Regions from separate parts of the Blautia sp. aa_0143 genome, predicted to be linked through region 1. Evidence: predicted binding sites of a transcription regulator. Region 1 holds the regulator's gene; each other region holds the start of a gene.

Region 1 (6,447 bases):
CAAAGGCTGGGATCAACAAGCGTGCACTTGCCCGCTACGGCGGTGAGGCTTACTGCTTCATGTCCGATGAGGATGTGGCTGCCCTTGCAAAAAAGAACGGGACTACCAGAGCCACAGCCAGCATGGACAAGGCAGCAGAGATGGATAAAAAGCTGATCTTTGCCATTGGAAACGCACCTACCGCACTGGTACGTCTTTATGAGCTTATTGAGAACGGAAAGCTTTCTCCTGAGCTGATCATCGGTGTGCCGGTAGGTTTTGTGAATGTTGTGCAGTCCAAGGAGCTGATCATGCACGCAGATGTGCCTTATATTGTGGCAAAAGGACGCAAGGGTGGAAGCAACATTGCTGCGTGCATTGTAAATGCCCTGCTCTACATGATCGATAACCGGAGAGATTAGGAGCCGGTAACCTCCTTCAGAAGCTGACAGGCAGGCAGAAAATCCTTGGATGGAATGGAGGAGCAGGAGAGGACCAGGGTGACCTCGGCTCCGTTTTCTCTGAGAACCTCCAGTCCCAGACCACGGTTCCGGGCTCTGTCTGTCAGTTCACTGCCTGTGAGAGAACAGGGAAGAGTAAGGGCAAGGCTGGTTCCTGCGGCTCCTGTTTGGATCTGGCAGTCCTGGCCGAAGGTTTCCCGGACAGCCTGGGAAAGAGCCTTCAGCTTCTGGGAATAAAGGCGGCGGAGCTTTCTTGTCTGAGAAGCCAGATGCCCGTCGCGGATAAACTGGCAGAGCGCGATCTGTTCTGCCTTGGAAGCAGTCTGATTATAAAAGGCTGCTTTTTTTGTATATTTTTCCCGGAGAGAGCGTGGCAGTACCATGAAGCTGACACGGATGGAGGGCAGCAGCAGCCTGGAAAAGGAACCGATATAGACAACGTTTTCACCACCTGCAAGACCGAAAAGTGAAGGCGTCGGTTTCTGGAAATAAACAAATTCGTTTTCGAAATCATCCTCAATGATCAGATGGTCATCGATCTCCGCATGACGGATCAGCTCCAGGCGTCGTTTTACCGGCATGATCTCGCCCCATTTCGTCATGTGAGCAGGAGAAACATAGATCACATCGCAGCTTTTGTCCCGGTAATGGACATCAAAGCCGTAATCCTGAAAGATGGTGCTGCATGTGGTGAAGGACGGTGTGGGGAACGAAACGGTTTTCCGTTCATGGATCAGAGGGCAGAGGATCTGGAGAAGGGGCTGGAGACCGGCCCCTACTACAATGTCATCCGGGGAGCAGATCACATTTCTGCGTTCCCGGATATAGTCTGCGAGAACCTCCCGGAAATCGCTTTCGCCCTGGGGTTCGCCATAAGAAAGCATACGGTCGCCCTGGCGGAGGGCGCTTTTGATGTAACGCTGCCACAGATCAAAACGGAAGCTTTCCCGGTCAACACCGGAAGAGGCAAAATCATAAAGGCAGGGCGTGATATCCTTATCCTGTTTTTCGGGGGTAAGCAGATGCTGCTTGGAAGCAATGCCGGTGACATAATAGCCGCTCTGTGCCCTGGCGATGATATAGCCGTCTGCTGCCAGCAGAAGATAGGCATTTTCGATGGTGGTACGGCTCAGCTTCAGCTCCTGGGCGCATTTGCGGAGGGAGGGCATTTTGCTTCCGGGAAGGAGACGGCCTTCCAGGATCAGCTTCCGGTAATAGTGATAAACCTCCAGATAAAGGTGTTCTTTTTTGTGTTCTGCAGATATATTTAACATAAGTATGATGATTTCCTTCCAAAAATGATTGCGTAAACCTGACAGTTCATTCTATAATATTACAGAAAAAAACTCAAGACTGGAGAATTACCATGAAAAAAATAGCAGTGATCAATGATCTTTCCGGGCTGGGGAAATGTTCACTGACAGCAGCGATCCCGGTGATTTCGGTGATGGGGGTCCAGGCGTGTCCACTTCCCACCGCTGTTTTAAGCAACCAGACCGGTTATGAAAGTTATTTCTGTGAGGATTTCACAGAGCATATGGAACCATATATGGAGCAGTGGAAAAAAAGAGGATTTTTCCCGGATGGGATCTATACTGGATTTCTTTCTGATGATAAGCAGGCAGACAGGATTCTGAAATTTATGGATGCGTTTGCAGGGAAGGATACTCTGATCCTTACAGATCCGGTGATGGGGGATGACGGCGCGGTTTATCCGATCTATACAGAAGAGCTTCGCAGCCGGTTCTGCGAACTGACACGTCGTTCCTATGTGATCACACCGAACCTTACGGAAGCCCTCCTTCTTCTCTACGGAAAAGAAAAAATGGAGGAGATCTGGAAGGAACTGCAAAAGGCATCAGAGGCCCGGCGGATGGAAGAGATCCGGGAGATCGGGTGCGGACTTGCCCGGAAATTTTCACTTCCTGCCGTTGTGATCACCGGAGTGGATCACAGGGAGGAGGGGCAGTCTCTGAAAATGGGAAATCTTGTCCTGGAAAACGGAAACAGCTCCTGGGTATTTGCAGAGAAATCCGGCGGAAGCTATTCCGGGACAGGAGATCTTTTTGCATCCGTGCTCAGTGCAGGGCTGGTAAAAAGATATTCCATGAAAACCTGTGCAGAGCTGGCCGTGGACTTTATCTCGGCATCGATCCGGGATGCGGTGGAGGAAGGAACAGACCGTAACGATGGCGTATGCTTTGAACAGCATCTCGGCATGCTGCTTCCATAAAAACATAAGGGGATAAAAAAGAGCTGACCGTCAGGCCAGCTCTTCCCATTTTTCATAAAGCTCTTCCAGTTCTTCAGCGATGGCTGCTTTTTCGCGGCTTAGCTTTGTACATTCCGCTACATTGGTACAGACATCCGGAAGGACCATGGTTTCGTCAATCTCGCTGTCTCTTGTTTCCAGCTCTTCGATACGGGCTTCGACTTTTTTCAGCTCGGCTTCCCGTTTTCGTTTCTTTGCCTGTTCTTCCTTCATCTGCTGCCAGGAAAGCTTGTTCTCGGAAACCGCTTTTTCTTCTGCAGGTGCCTCCGGAGAAGTGCTTCCCGGTGCATAGGTACTGGTCAGCTCCTCCTTCTTTTCCAGATAGTAATCATAATCACCGATGTAATTTACCACTGCCTGGTTTGTCAGCTCCATGATCCTGGTCGCAGTCTGATTGATAAAGTAACGGTCATGGGATACATAAAGGACTGTACCGGTGTAGCTGACCAGTGCTTCCTCCAGGATCTCCTTGGAGGCAATATCCAGATGGTTGGTAGGCTCGTCAAGGATCAGAAAGTTGGCTTCGGAAAGCATCAGCTTTGCAAGGGAAACACGGCCTCTTTCTCCACCGGAAAGTGCGGAGATCTCCTTGAAAACATCATCTCCGGTAAAGAGAAATGCAGCAAGCATATTTCGGATCTCAGTCTCTGTGAGAGTCGGATAAGTATCGGAGATCTCCTGGAAAATTGTTTTGTCCATGTGCAGAACATGATGTTCCTGATCGTAATAACCGATCTGCACCTTGGAACCAAGGGAAAATTTGCCGGCATCTGCCTCAATAAGACCGTTGATGATCTTCAGCATGGTGGTCTTTCCGGTTCCGTTGTTTCCGATCAGTGCCACACGCTCGCCGCGTTTGATATCAAAGGAGATATCGGAGAACAGGGTCTGTCCCGGAAAGGCCTTGGAAAGCGCTTCCACGTGGAGCACATCGTTTCCGCTTAACACCCGTGGTTCCAGCGAGATACGCATCCGGTCCTGGAGCTCAAGAGGCTTTTCGATCCTCTGTACACGGTCCAGCATTTTTTCACGGCTTTCCGCACGCTTGATGGATTTTTCACGGTTAAAGGATTTCAGCTTGGCGATAACGGCTTCCTGATGCTTGATATCCCGCTGCTGATTTAAGTATGCCTTGTACTGTGCGTCACGAAGCTGAGCCTTCTTGAGAGCATAGGCAGAGTAGTTGCCGCTGTATACGCGGGTCTGTCCGGCTTCGATCTCAATGACCTTGGTGACCACCTTATCCAGAAAATAACGGTCATGGGAGACGATAAAAACAGCTCCCGGATAATTCAGAAGATAAGTTTCCAGCCAGGAGATGCTTTCCATATCCAGGTGATTGGTTGGCTCATCCAGAAGCAGGATATCCGGCTTGGAAAGAAGCATCTTGCCCAGCGCCACACGGGTTTTCTGACCGCCGGAAAGAGTTTCGATCTGCTTGTCATAATCTTCCTCCGTGAAGCCGAGACCCTTTAAGACACCGGTCAGCTCACTTTTGTAAGCGTATCCGTTCTCCAGCTCAAACTGATGGGTCAGGCGGGTATAGGTTTCCATCAGACGGTTCAGCTCATCACCGGTCACCGTGTTCATTTCCTGTTCCATATTGCGGATACGGCGTTCCATATCGATGATGTGCTGCTTGGTGGTAAGAAGCTCCTCGTAGATGGTATGATGTCCGTGGATATCCTGGTACTGGGCAAGATAGCCGATATTTTTATCCCGGGCAAGCACCACGGTACCGGAATCAGCAGAAAGCTCCTGCATGATGATACGCAGCAGTGTGGTCTTTCCTGCACCGTTGCAGCCGATCAGAGCAGCCTTTTCACGGTCTTCAATGTGAAAGGATGCATCATTTAAAATTACTTTTTCGCCAAAGGCCTTGCATATATTCTGACATGATAAAATCATAAAAACTGTCCTCCTGTATAAAGAATCACCCCTGTTTATGTCTGAACAGGGAAAAATCCTCCACCTATTATAACGGAAACTGCCGGGATTTCAAAGAAAAAATCAATTATTAGAAAAAATAAAAAGAAATTTGTACAGAATAGACAACTTTAATTGACAGGAAAATGTCAATTCGTTATAATTAACCTAGTGTAAGGTAAGGAGGAAAACTATCGTGGAGACAAAACAAATCTCGAAAGCGGTGATTAAGCGTCTGCCACGCTATTACCGCTACTTAGGAGAGCTGATGGAAGATAATGTAGAACGTATTTCTTCCAATGAATTAAGTAAGAAGATGCATACCACAGCTTCTCAGATCCGTCAGGATCTTAATAATTTTGGCGGTTTTGGGCAGCAGGGGTATGGTTATAATGTACACTATCTTTATACAGAGATCGGTAAGATCCTGGGACTGGATACCGTTCATCCGATGATCATTCTGGGTGCCGGTAATCTGGGACAGGCACTTGCCAATTATGTGGATTTTGAGAAGCGTGGCTTCAGGCTGGTTGGTATCTTTGACGTAAATCCTGTGCTTGAGGGCATCGCAGTCCGTGGACTTGAGATCCAGATGCTCAGTGAGCTTCCGTTTTTCCTGAGAGAGAATAACGTGGAGATCGCGATTCTGACACTTCCCAAGAATAAAGCCAAGGAAATGGCAGATATCCTGGTGGAGAACGGGATCAAGGCAATCTGGAATTTTGCACATCTCGATCTTGAGACACCGGATGATGTGATCGTAGAGAACGTTCATCTTTCCGAGAGTCTGATGACACTGTCTTATAATCTCAGCAAATACAGGCAGGAACATGTGGATAAGTAAGAATTGTTAAGCTGCCGGAAACGGCAGCTTTCTCTATGACAGAGGGGAGGCAGAAGACAGAATGAAGAAGCTTGTTACCTGCAAAGAAATGAAGGATCTGGACTCCACAACGATCCGTGAGATCGGAGTTCCCTCCGAGGTTCTGATGGAGCGGGCAGCACTGAAGGTGGTAGAGGAAACAGAAAAGTATCTCCAGAAGGACGAAAGGATCCTGGTAGTCTGCGGAAGCGGAAATAATGGCGGTGACGGTATCGCTGTTGCCAGATTGTTCCATCTGAAGGGGATCCGGGTAGAGTTTTATATGGTCGGAAACAAAGATAAAATGACCAGCGAGACCGCTCTTCAGTATAAGATCGCTTCCGGTTATCGTGTCCCGGAGGTGAATAACCCGCAGTGGAGTGAATATACTACTATAGTAGATGCCGTGTTTGGGGTAGGCCTGACGCGTCCGATCGAGGGGCATTATGCTGATATCATCCATGAGATGAACAGTGCGAGGGCCAAAAAGATCGCAGTTGACATCCCGTCAGGAGTGAACGGAGATACTGGCCTGGAAATGGGAATTGCCTTCAGCGCCGATCTGACTGTCACATTTGCCTACCGGAAAAGAGGTCTTTGCTTTTATCCGGGAAGACTGTATGCAGGAAGGATCGTTACCGCCGATATCGGGATCTATGAGCAGGAAGCTGTGACTGCATCTGCCGCCTGTCTGGAAAATAAAGATCTGAAGCTGTTTCCGGAACGTGATCCCGGCGGAAACAAGGGTACCTTCGGAAAAGTGCTCTTTGTGACCGGAAGTGAGGGAATGTGCGGAGCCGCTTATTTAAGCGCCAGTGCAGCACTTCGTGCCGGTGCGGGAATGGTAAAGATCCAGACTGTGGAAGCCAACAGGATCCCACTGCAGATACTCCTTCCGGAGGCTATGGTCTGCAGCCGCTTTGATCAGGAATCCAATGAACAGCTTC
Region 2 (6,447 bases), on a different contig from region 1:
AAAGTGCCACGCTTGCTAAAAATATGTGGAGGTGCTATTTATGAACAGGGAGGATGTAGAGAAACTGTCAACCGCTGCGAAGGGTAAGATAAACTTACTGAACAGCAATTTCGGAAAATACTTTATGCGGGCGATCATGGCCGGATTTTTTATTGATGTGGCGATGATCTACAGTAACGTTGTTGGAAATGTATTTTCCAAAACTTTCCCGGAATGGGGGAAATTCCTTGGAGCCATCGTGTTCTCCATTGCGGTCTTGCTGATCGTAATGGTAGGAGGAGAGCTGTTTACCGGTAACAATCTGGTAATGGCTTTTGGTGCGTATGACAAGAGCGTATCATGGAAAGACGTAGGCAAGGTCTGGGGAATCAGTTACATCGGCAATTTTGTGGGATGCCTGATCCTGGCGCTGATCTTTGCAGGTGCAGGAGCGTCCGGTACAGCAGATTATTTTGCCGGATTTATAAACGGAAAACTGAGTATTCCGGCAGGACAGATGTTTTTCCGTGCGGTACTTTGTAATTTCTTCGTCTGTCTTGCTGTTCTCTGCGGCATTAAGCTGAAGAGTGAGTCAGGCAAGTTCCTGATGATCGTGATCTGTATTTCAGGTTTCGTTGTCAGCGGATTTGAGCATTGTATTGCAAATATGGGTATTTTTACAGTTGCATTCTGTATGGTGCCAGGATTGTCTGTCGGCGCTATGCTTAAAAGCATGGTGATCGTAACACTGGGAAATATAGTTGGCGGAGCTGTGCTTCTGGCATGGCCGCTTAGAAAGATGAGTGCAGATAAATAGTATGGCAAAGGCTTTATACATAGCGGAGAAGCCCAGCGTGGCACAGGAATTTGCGAAGGCTTTGAAGATCAACGGTCAGAGAAAAGACGGATATCTGGAATCTGATGATTCTGTGGTAACCTGGTGTGTAGGACATCTGGTTACCATGAGCTATCCCGAAAAATATGATATCAAGTTTAAAAGGTGGAGTTTTGATACCCTGCCTTTTTTGCCGCGCGAATTCAAATATGAAGTGATCCCCGGGGTCAAAAAGCAGTTCGAGATCGTAAAAGGACTGCTGAACCGGCCGGATGTGGATACCATTTATGTGTGTACCGACTCCGGACGTGAGGGTGAATATATCTACCGTCTGGTAGCCCAGATGGCAGGAGTAAAGGGAAAAGTCCAGAAACGTGTGTGGATCGATTCCCAGACAGAGGAAGAGATCTTAAGAGGGATCCGTGAAGCGAAGGATATCTCGGAGTATGATAATCTGGCAGCATCTGCGTATCTCCGCGCAAAGGAAGATTATCTTATGGGAATCAATTTTTCCAGAGTTCTGACCTTGCGCTACGGAAGCAGTGTCACCAATTATCTCCATTCCAAATATCAGGCCATTGCAGTTGGGCGTGTGATGACCTGTGTTCTTGGCATGGTGGTGCGGAGAGAACGGGAGATCCGTGTCTTTGTGAAGACACCGTTTTACCGTGTCCTTGGCAGCATTGGACTTGCAGGCGAAAATTTTGACGGTGAATGGAGAGCTGTGGAAGGCAGCCGGTATTTCCAGTCCCCGTATCTTTATAAAGAAAACGGCTTCAGGAAAAAAGAGCATGCACAGATGCTGATCGATCAGCTGATGGTGAACCAGCCCCTTTCCTGTATTGTGGAAAAGGTGGAACGAAAAAAAGAAAACAAAAATCCGCCGCTTCTTTTTAACCTGGCGGAGCTTCAGAATGTGTGCTCAAAGCTGTTTAAGATCAGTCCGGACGAGACACTCCGGATCGTACAGGAGCTTTATGAGAAGAAGCTGGTGACTTATCCGAGAACGGATGCCAGAGTTCTTTCCACGGCAGTGGCCAAGGAGATATACAAGAATATATCCGGTCTTCGAAATTATCAGCAGGCCGGTGCTGCGGCGGCAGAGGTTTTGGGGATGGAATCCTGGAAAAGCATTGCAAAGACCAGATATGTGAATGACAAGCAGATCACAGACCATTATGCGATCATTCCTACCGGTCAGGGATTGAATGCGCTGGGAAGCGTGTCTCTTACTGCGCAGCGTGTGTACGAGACTATTGTACGGAGATTTTTGTGTATTTTTTATCCGCCGGCCGTTTATCAGAAGGTGAGTCTTGTGACGAAGCTGGACGGCGAGGCATTCTTTTCATCCTTTAAGGTTCTCAAAGAAGAAGGCTATCTGAAGATCGCCACCAATTCTTTTTCGCGGAAAAGGGCTTCAGACAGTGAGAAAAACGGAAATGGAGAGGAAGACGAGGTTTCCTGTGATACTGTGCTCCTGGAGGCGTTGCAGAAGCTGAAAAAGGGTGATATACTTCCTGTGAACGGTTTGAGTATCAAGGAGGGTGAGACTTCACCGCCCAAACGATACAATTCCGGTTCCATGATCCTTGCCATGGAAAATGCAGGACAGCTGATCGAGGATGAGGAGCTTCGAGCCCAGATCAAGGGAAGCGGGATCGGCACCAGTGCTACCCGTGCCGAGATCCTGAAGAAGCTTTTTAACATCAAATATCTGGCACTGAACAAAAAGACCCAGGTGATCACTCCAACGCTTCTTGGGGAAATGATCTTTGATGTGGTAAATTGTTCTATCCGGCAGCTTCTGAACCCGGAGCTTACGGCAAGCTGGGAAAAGGGGCTCACCTATGTGGCAGAGGGCAGCATCACGGAACAGGAATATATGGACAAGCTGGAGCATTTTGTGCGGGTACGTACCCGGCAGGTGGAGGCAAGCAATTATCAGTATAACCTGCGGCAGTTTTTTGATGTGGCCGCTGTAAACTACAGGAAGCCGGAGCGAGCTTCCAGACAGGGAGGAAAGAGATCATCATGATGAAAGATTTTACTATCAGCAATATGCTGGATCTGAATGAGACCATTGCAGCAGAGCTTTTTGAGGGAAAAACCTATCCGTGGGAGGTTCTTCCGGAGATCGGAGATTTCATTATTAAGCTTGGAAAAACACTGGATCCTTCTGAATATGAGGAGAAGGGCGAAAATGTATGGATCGCAAGATCCGCTACAGTTGCGCCGACTGCAAGTATCACCGGACCGGCTATCATTGGCAGAGACGCCGAGGTGCGCCACTGTGCATTTATCCGCGGCAAGGCTATCGTTGGTGAGGGCGCAGTTGTGGGAAATTCCACAGAGCTTAAGAATGCAGTGCTGTTTAACAAGGTTCAGGTTCCTCATTATAATTATGTTGGAGATGCTGTGCTGGGATATAAGTCCCACATGGGTGCCGGATCGATCTGTTCCAACGTAAAATCAGACAAGAAGCTGGTTGTCGTAAAAGACGGGGATGAAAAGATCGAAACCGGTCTTAAGAAATTCGGAGCGATGCTCGGGGATCATGTTGAAGTCGGATGCGGTTCTGTGCTGAATCCCGGTACTGTGATCGGACGGAATTCCAATATTTACCCGCTGTCACCGGTACGTGGATGTGTTCCGGCGGATTCCATTTATAAAAATGCAAAAGAGATCGTAAAGAAAAAATAAGAAACAGATTCTTCTGGACACGCATTTAAGCTGCACTTTTGAGAAAGTGCAGCTTTTTTTTGATGGGGTGATGGATGCAACAGTATTGGTCGTGGAAGGATGAACCGACCGGGAGCGGGCGGGATTAAGATAAAAACAAAAGCTGTCGAAGTATGACCAGTCCTATAATATGGACTGGGTAAAACCAGTAAAAGAAATATTTTGCTGATTTTCCGCGGATGAAGCCTCTTTTTCCATTGTACAGGTTAATGGACAGAAAGGCAAAGGAGGCTCTCCATTCATAGTAAAGCCAGCAGCTTCCGAGGATTGCCTGGCCTGGCTTATCGTTTCGCATATAGTACATGATCAGCAGGAAGATATACCCCCGCCATCCATAGTCTGCTTTCAGAAAAATGGAAACAACAAGCAGTCCCAGGATGCAGAGAAACTGCATCGAAGGTCTGGTCTGGAAATATTCGATGGCACAAAAGGCCAGATATCCGAGGAAAAGCGTGAAAAACACATTTTGTCTTTCGTAACGCAGCGTATTTGTAAACATCAGATTCCACGGAATTTCTGAAAGCAGCGCAAAAAGAAGGAGATTTCTTCCATAGAGGAACCGGCTCCGTGTATGCCGGAAGCCTTCCAGCAGGAGAAAACAGAAGATGGGAAAAGCAGCTCTTCCGATATCGCGGAAAATAAGATATACAGTATATTCTCTGCCGAAAAGTGTAAACAGGATTTTCTGTGCGGGCTGATACATACTGAGTAGCACAGCTCCGATATGATCGATCAGCATGGTGATGACCGCGATCATCTTCAGAGCGCTTCCGCTGAGAATGCGGTATTTTTCTGGAAAAACAGAATCCACAGATGCATTCATGAAAAATATACCTCCAGGGTTAAACTTGCTAATATATTATCACATACATACAGCAGTTGCCAGAAATATTTGACAGTTAGGCATGCAATACTGCCGGAATAACTACCAATATTATGCGTTTTATGGCAAAATTTTATCAAATATGACTGGACGAAACAAAGGTTTTGTGAGAAAATAGCCATAGGGTGTTATCGAACTTTTTTTCTCAATAACATCGGTCAATCTATACTTGAAAGGAGTTTTAAAATGATTTATTCACGCGAAGTAGAAGAAATGTGTCCAGTGGCACAGGGCGTACATCATGGTGCCGCTCCGATCCCGGAAGAAGCAAAATGGGTTCAGGCAAAAGAAGTAAAGGATATCTCCGGATTTACACACGGTGTTGGCTGGTGTGCTCCGCAGCAGGGTGCTTGTAAGCTTTCCCTTAACGTTAAAGAGGGAATCATCCAGGAGGCACTTGTTGAGACAATCGGATGTTCAGGAATGACTCACTCTGCAGCTATGGCTTCTGAGATCCTTCCAGGACTTACCGTTATGGAGGCACTGAACACAGACCTTGTATGTGATGCAATCAATACAGCTATGAGAGAGCTTTTCCTTCAGATCGTTTACGGACGTTCCCAGTCTGCATTCTCCGAGGACGGACTTGCAGTAGGCGCTGGTCTTGAGGACCTTGGAAAAGGACTTCGTTCTCAGGTTGGTACAATGTATGGAACTCTGAAAAAAGGACCTCGTTACCTTGAGATGGCTGAGGGTTATGTTACAGGTATCGCTCTTGACGAGAACGATGAGATCATCGGATATCAGTTCGTAAGCCTTGGAAAAATGACTGACTTCATTAAGAAAGGTGATGACCCGAACACAGCATGGGAGAAAGCAAAAGGTCAGTACGGCCGTGTTGCAGATGCTGTTAAGATCATCGACCCAAGAAAAGAGTAATTACACTTCGTAAGGTGAAAATATCAGGAGGTTACAGGAAATGGCTTTATTTGAATCATATGAGAGACGAATTGACAAGATCAATTCTGTTTTAAACAGCTATGGAATCGCTTCTATCGAAGAAGCTGAGAAAATCACTAAAGACGCAGGACTGAACGTTTACGATCAGATCAAAGGCATTCAGCCGATCTGCTTCGAGAACGCTTGCTGGGCTTACACAGTAGGTGCAGCTATCGCGATCAAAAAAGGCTGCAGAAGAGCCGCTGACGCAGCAGCAGCTATCGGAGAAGGCCTTCAGGCTTTCTGTATCCCGGGATCCGTTGCAGACACACGTAAAGTAGGTCTTGGACATGGAAACCTTGGAAAGATGCTCCTTGAGGAAGAGACAGACTGCTTCTGCTTCCTTGCAGGACATGAGTCTTTCGCAGCAGCTGAGGGTGCTATCGGTATCGCAGAGAAAGCAAACAAGGTTCGTAAAAAACCTCTTCGTGTTATCCTGAACGGTCTTGGAAAAGACGCTGCTCAGATCATCTCCCGTATCAACGGCTTTACATATGTAGAGACAGAGTATGATCCATATAAGAACGAGGTTAAGGAAGTATTCCGTAAATCCTATTCAGAGGGACTTCGTGCAAAGGTTAACTGCTACGGCGCTAACAGCGTTCCGGAAGGTGTTGCGATCATGTGGAAAGAGGGCGTTGACGTTTCCATCACAGGAAACTCCACGAACCCGACTCGTTTCCAGCATCCGGTAGCAGGAACATACAAAAAAGAGTGCAACGAGAAAGGCAAAAAATACTTCTCCGTTGCTTCCGGCGGTGGTACAGGACGTACACTTCATCCGGACAACATGGCAGCAGGTCCTGCTTCCTACGGTATGACTGATACACTTGGACGTATGCATTCTGACGCTCAGTTCGCAGGATCTTCTTCCGTACCGGCTCACGTAGAGATGATGGGTCTTATCGGCGCCGGAAACAACCCGATGGTTGGTATGACAGTTGCTGTAGCTGTTTCCGTACAGGAAGCTGCTGACGCTGGCAAGTTCTAAATATAAGCATAGCTTAAAATAGCGAAAAAGCCGTAAACTCAAGGGTTTGCGGCTTTTTTACGTTTGCCTGAAAATTAGAAC
Region 3 (6,447 bases), on a different contig from region 1:
CGATCTCGTCTGCACCAACCTCAAATGAAAGATATGCATAATCATAGCCAAGCTTTGCAAAAGCTTCATTCTGCATGGCAGGAGAGCTGGAGTGGCGGATCGGATATGCCATAAGACCAATCAGCTCGGTATGTCCTGTGATTCTTTCTGACATGGTAATAACTCCTCTCATTGGTAAAATCTGGATGAAGATTTGTCTTTTTTAAACCTCCCACCACATAGATCTGAAGAAGCTGCGGACATTCTTCGGACGGCTGCGGGGGAGGAAGACGTGGAAAATCTATGTTACGGATCACCGAGTGAACTGTAACAGATCTATATACACTTTCCGGTAGAAGGATTGAAGTGTTCCCGGAAAGGGTATAGCGGAAAAATATTAAAGGTATCCTTTCTGCTCAAGAATGGTAAGGATATTGCGTCCTTCCTGGGTACCGTCAATGATTCGTCTTGCTCTCTGGCTGTCGCCGATGTTCATGATCTCAACATCCTCAGAAGAAAATTCCTCTGTGAGGTTCTGGTAAAGCTGTCCCTGAGCTCTCATTCCGAGACATACGAAGCCGTACTCAAATGGAAGCTCATAAGGCTCACCGTCGCCCCTGACAAGGAAGGAAGAATCCTTAACCTCAAGGAGAGCAGTTTTTGTAAGCTGATGTACATTGTGTTTTTTCATCATGGTCTTTGTGTCATTTTTGCTTACCGGGTCAAGATCACGTCCGATCTGATCCATCATCTCAACGATAGAGATGTCTGCGTTTCTGTCAGCAAAGAATTCCACAACATCAAGACCTACAGCACCGCCGCCTACAACAACAACCTTTTTGCCTTCCAGATCCTTCGGAAAATCATTAATGTGGCTGATCATACCAAGAATAGAATAAATATTATGGTTCTCGTTGTCAATACGATCCTTCAGTCCTGCAATCGGAGGCAGAAGCGGAGCGGAGCCGGTGGAGCTTACGATGATATTCGGATGGAACTTGCGGATGTTTTCCGGTGTTCCTTCTGTGTTTTTGAAGATGTAAAGATTATCAAGCTGTTCAGCACGATGCATGAGATAGTGCGGGAAATCAGCAAGACGGTTCTTTGCAGGGATCTTTGAGATCAGAGATGCAAGTCCGCCAAGCTCATTGCCTTTTTCAAGAAGGAAGGTATTGCATCCAACCTCTGCGGCTGTACAGGCAGCTTCCAGTCCGGCAGTGCCTCCGCCGATAACGACCACGTTGCAGTTTTTATTTACATGTTTTTTCTTATATACATCGCCCTCAAGAACCGATGGGTTTACAGTACAGCGGATCGGACGGTTTACACCGATACGGTTTCCGGCACAGCCAACGTTACAGGAGATACATTTGCGGAGGTCACACTCATGACCTGTGGCAACCTTGTTTACCCATGCAGGGTCTGCGATCAGACCACGGCCCATACCGATCAGGTCTGCATCACCGTCAGCCAGGATACGCTCAGCAACCTTCGGGTCACGGACATTACCCATGGAGATACATGGCTTGTTGAATTTTTCTCTTACGGCCTTTGCCATGTAGGAACGCCATCCGTCCGGGAGATAATTTGCATCGATCTGGTACTGGATGGAACCGTTAAGTCCGCAGGAAACATCGAAGATATCAACCTCTTCCTGAAGATGCTCCAGGTATTCCAGAGTATCCTCCAGTGTATTTCCACCCTCCATCAGCTCATCCGCACTGAGACGGAGCATGATCGGGAAGAAAGGTCCTACCTGTTTTCTTACCTCATCGATGACCATACGGCAGAAACGGGTACGGTTCTCAACAGATCCGCCGAATTCATCGGTACGCTTGTTTGTGATCGGGGAGAGGAACTGACTAATCAGATAGGAGTGTCCTGCATGGATCTCTACCGCATCAAAGCCAGCTGTCTGTGCACGTTTTGCAGCCTCACCGTATTTTTTTACGATGTGAAGAATCTCGTCTTTGGAAAGAGGACGCGGGATCTCGCCGCCTTCTTTGGATGGAACGTCAGATGCGGAAACCGGCTGCATGTTGATCCTGGAAGAAACAGCGGAAGCTCCGGCATGGTTGATCTGGATCGCGATCTTTGTTCCGTATCTATGAATATTTTCACAGAATTTGAAAAGACGTGGCAGATAGTTGTCATGGTCGATGCGCAGCTGTGTGGTTCCGTTGGAGCCCTGCGGGGAATCGATGCTTGCGTTCTCTACGATGATGAGACCTGTGCCACCCTTTGCACGCTGCTCATAATAATTGATATGAAGAAAACTCATTTCGCCGTTCTGTTCACCGTAGTTGGTGCCCATCGGCATCATAACAATACGGTTCTTGATAGTCATATTTTTAACGGTTAATGGGGAAAAAATATGCGGATAATCATTCTTCATCTGAAAAAAACCTCCCTGGTTATTTTAAATAGAATCGTTTGTTTGTGTTAATTATATAACAGAATAATCTATAAAACTAATTCATAATACGAGCGATATAATAAAAATAATCTATAGATTTTTGCATATCATCTTTCAGGCTGCAGGTACTTGCATGTTTATAATGTGAAAAAAACAGATGTAGAACGGTAACGCTAACTGGAAAATGGTATCGGATCCAGGGGTTTACATATATGATTTTAACGTGTTATCATAACAAATAAAAAAGATACAGAAAACGGAGAAACGGGCAGGCTGAAACGGATCAAATGTAAGACTGTATTTCCGCGTTCTGTAAAAAGACAGGAGATAGATAAAATGGAATTCTGGGATATTTACGATGCAGATAAGAAACCGACAGGACGAACTATGAAGCGCAATGACTGGTGTTTAAAGGATGGAGAGTATCATCTGACAGTTTTGGGCGTGGTAGCAAGACCGGACAAGACCTTTCTTATTACTAAACGTGTGATGACAAAGGCCTGGGCTCCGGGCTGGTGGGAGGTTTCCGGCGGTGCAGCCCAGGCAGGAGAGGCTTCCCGTGATGCAGTACTCCGTGAGGTGAAAGAGGAGACCGGACTGGACGCCAGTGAGGCAGAGGGCGGATACCTTTTTACATATAAAAGAGAGAACCCGGGGGAAGGAGATAATTACTTTGTGGATGTGTACCGTTTTGTCATGGATGTGGAGGATAAGGATCTGAAGCTTCAGACAGAAGAGACAGACGGATATATGTTTGCAACCCTGGAGCAGATCCGGGCGTTTGCCGCAGAGGGAAAATTCCTACATTATGACAGTATTAAGAAGGTGTTTGAGTTCTGAGCAGATTTCTGACTGGTTTTCCGCGAGGATTTGAAAATAAATGTTGTTTTTTGTGGATTTATATTTTTAAAAACGTTGTTTTTTGACTTGTTTTCGAAGAATTGTCTTGACATTAAAATTGGTAAATAGTAAAATTAAATCAGATGAACTGCCAGACTGTTTTTTGACCATGAGCAGGTAGCAGAGCGGATTTCAAAGATCTGCCTGACTTTAGGAAGCTGTAAGCCGGATGAATGAAATCCGGCTTATAAAATTATCCAATATTATCAGATCGAGAATAATATAAAATTTTGAAAGCGAGGAATCATCAATGGCGGATGAACATAGAGATCAGATCAGAATCGTACAGGAAACCGTAGCCGGTAAGGAGATCACATTTGCCCATATCATGGGTGGTCCGGCACCTATCATATATCAGAAGCTTGGACTGAATCCGCAGGTGGACTATGGATCATCTGCAATTGGTATCATGAACATGACACCTTCCGAGTCTGCTGTGATCGCATCCGATATTGCTGTGAAGAGCGGTAATGTGTATCTTGGATTTGCAGACCGTTTTACAGGAACACTGATCATAACAGGAGAGATTTCCGATGTGCAGACTGCAATGGAGGAGATCGTGGATTATTTCCGTGATACTCTGGGATATGTAGTATGCAATATCACCAAGAGATAAGGAAGTGTACCATGGAAGAACGGATAACAAAGGAAGAACTGCTGGAGAGGCTGTTTCATGATGATTATGAGAACCTTAAGGGAAGAAGACTTCGGCTGACCCGGGTGAGAGTACCTGGAAAGGAGCTTTCCTTTGCACATGTTTTTACACCAAATGACAGATCGATATATGAGAATCTTGCGTTACATATCGGTGTTCATGAAGGTGAAGATCACAGAGGAGATGCCATCGGCATGGTCCGTGTCACACCCTGGGAGGCAATCGTGGTTGCGGCAGATGTTGCAGTGAAGGCAGCTCATGTGGAAGTAGGATTTATGGATCGTTTCTGCGGGACGCTGATCCTGACAGGCGGTTTTACGGAAGTGATGACAGCTGTGGAGGAAGTGGTACGATTTTTCCATGAGACATTGAAATTCGATGTCTGTAAGATCCACAGAAGCTGAGGCAGGACGGGATAAAAAATGAAAAAAATTTTTCTGATGGGTCGAAGTGAAGCCGGCAAAACATCCCTGACACAGGCGCTTAAAGGGGAAGAGCTTCATTATCATAAGACTCAGTATACCAATACAAATGAAGATACTATTGATTCACCGGGAGAATATGCGGAATCCAAGCATTTCAGCGTAGGACTGGCCTGCTTTTCCTTTGAGGCGGATGTGATCGCCATTGTACAGGCAGCCAATGAGCCCTTTAACCTGTTTAGTGACGGCAGCAGGAATTTTCTACTACGGCCGCTGATCGGGATCATCACCAAGGTGGATTCTCCCCATGCCAACATTCCCATGGTCAGACAGTGGATGGAGAACATGGGCTGTGAGAGGATCTTTATGGTAAATAACAAGACAAGGGAAGGCATCAGCGAGCTGATGGATTATCTGCAGGATGATCTCCCGACGCTTACGCTTGAACAGGCGAAATTCAAGCAGAGCCTTGGCCTTAACGAATGGGATTCCATGCCGGAAGGGGTGGAGTATCCGGAATCCATACGGTAAAATAGTAATATTCACGAAAAATGAATAAAAATACAAAATTCAAACAGAAAAAGTAGAAATTCCTCCGGAACTGTGATATACTGTCATCGTTTGGAAGATTCGTGGGCTGAAATGTAAGATCCCCAGAGCATGAAGGATAAAGAGGATAGAAACGGGGCTCGCAGATATATGGCAGAAGAGCTGTATGTCGGGAACACCGGGTATCCGTATCTGCCTTCATGTTCCGGGGATTTTTTATATTCTATACACAGATTTTCCGAGTGGATGCAAAAGACAAAAAATAAGAAGGACAGGAGAGGAAAAGATGTTTGAATTATTTGAAAATCTGACCAACTGGCTCTGGGGACTGCCGTTGCTGATCACGATCCTCGCTACAGGCGTATATCTGACAGTACGTTCCGGTTTCTTCCAGTTTCGCCATTTTGGTTACATTGTGAAAAACATGTTCAGTAAAGAACGTCGCCAGGAAGGCGGAGATGACGGAAAGAGCCTGACACCGTTCCAGGCTATTTCCATTGCGATCGGAGGTACTGTTGGTGTATCCAATATGTCCGGTGTTGCAACGGCTATTGCAACAGGAGGACCTGGGGCATTATTCTGGCTCTGGATCGCAGCGCTTCTTGCCATGGTCATCAAGATGGCAGAGGTAACACTTGCTGTATACTACAGAGAGAAACAGCCAAACGGTGAGTACCAGGGAGGCCCGACCTACTACATGCAGAAGGGGCTTGGCGGAGAGAAAAAGCTTCCCTTCTGGAAACTTTTTGCAGTACTGTTCGGCGGCTGTATTTTCATGACATGGTTCATTACTTTGCAGAATTATACAGTATCAGAGGCTGTCGGAAGTACCTTCCACCTGCCGTACATCGTACCGTCACTTTTGTATGTGGCAGCGATCTATCTGATCATCATCGGCGGTGTAAAGAAAGTCGGCGTGATCTCTTCCTATATGACACCGATCATGTGTATGCTTTACATTGTAGGCTCTCTCGCAATACTGGTAGTGAATTTTGACAAGCTGCCGGAAACCTTTGGACTGATCTTCAAGGGTGCATTTACAACACAGGCGGCAGTCGGCGGATTTATGGGAGCCGGTGTTGCAACAGCAATGCGTCTTGGCTTTGCCCGTTCCGTATACAGCAACGAGGCAGGCTGGGGAACATCTCCTATGATCCATGCTTCCGCAAAGACAGACCATCCTGTAAAACAGGGACTGATGGGAGCATTTGAGGTATTTGCAGACACCATCGTAGTCTGCTCCATGACAGGTCTTGTTGTTATCATCACCGGCTACTGGAATTCAGGACTTCAGGGATCAGAGCTGACACTGACAGCATTTGAGTCTGGAATGGGCTCCATTGCGAGAGCACTGATCGCGATCAGTATTTTTCTTTTTGGATTAACAACATCAACCGGATGGTTCACCTACTACAGCGTGATCCTGAAGCACTGGCTGAAAAATAATCAGAAGGTTCTGAAGATTGCAGAGAAGGTTTTTATCCTTGGAACACCATTATGGGGTCTTCTGGTCACAGTGCTTACTC

The links. The regulator Rex, encoded in region 1, represses fermentation and respiration genes when NADH is low (regulators of the CRP and FNR family bind a similar motif). The targets are predictions, from matches to a motif close to ATTGTTAANTANTTAACAAT.
Region 2: EAI83_RS15285 (iron-sulfur cluster assembly scaffold protein) is a predicted target of Rex. The motif match lies at 4,401-4,420, and genes of this name have one in related genera.
Region 3: EAI83_RS01835 (oxidoreductase) is a predicted target of Rex. The motif match lies at 2,418-2,437, and genes of this name have one in related genera.

Annotation. Positions count from the first base shown of each region.
Region 1 is NZ_RCXU01000011.1:46,773-53,219, forward strand. Features, by position in the region: gene EAI83_RS07055 (precorrin-8X methylmutase) at 1-401, shown strand, start outside; gene pdxR (MocR-like pyridoxine biosynthesis transcription factor PdxR) at 398-1,714, opposite strand; gene EAI83_RS07065 (pyridoxamine kinase) at 1,807-2,673, shown strand; gene EAI83_RS07070 (ABC-F family ATP-binding cassette domain-containing protein) at 2,704-4,620, opposite strand; gene EAI83_RS07075 (redox-sensing transcriptional repressor Rex) at 4,835-5,482, shown strand; gene EAI83_RS07080 (NAD(P)H-hydrate dehydratase) at 5,544-6,447, shown strand, end outside.
Region 2 is NZ_RCXU01000038.1:5,626-12,072, forward strand. Features, by position in the region: gene EAI83_RS15265 (formate/nitrite transporter family protein) at 41-796, shown strand; gene EAI83_RS15270 (DNA topoisomerase) at 798-2,849, shown strand; gene EAI83_RS15275 (transferase) at 2,846-3,514, shown strand; gene EAI83_RS15280 (TraX family protein) at 3,639-4,376, opposite strand; gene EAI83_RS15285 (iron-sulfur cluster assembly scaffold protein) at 4,623-5,315, shown strand; gene EAI83_RS15290 (GGGtGRT protein) at 5,356-6,366, shown strand.
Region 3 is NZ_RCXU01000003.1:8,993-15,439, reverse strand. Features, by position in the region: gene EAI83_RS01840 (shikimate dehydrogenase) at 1-154, opposite strand, end outside; gene EAI83_RS01835 (oxidoreductase) at 377-2,374, opposite strand; gene EAI83_RS01830 (NUDIX hydrolase) at 2,732-3,235, shown strand; gene EAI83_RS01825 (BMC domain-containing protein) at 3,546-3,911, shown strand; gene EAI83_RS01820 (BMC domain-containing protein) at 3,923-4,354, shown strand; gene EAI83_RS01815 (EutP/PduV family microcompartment system protein) at 4,373-4,903, shown strand; gene EAI83_RS01810 (hypothetical protein) at 5,033-5,215, shown strand; gene EAI83_RS01805 (alanine/glycine:cation symporter family protein) at 5,208-6,447, shown strand, end outside.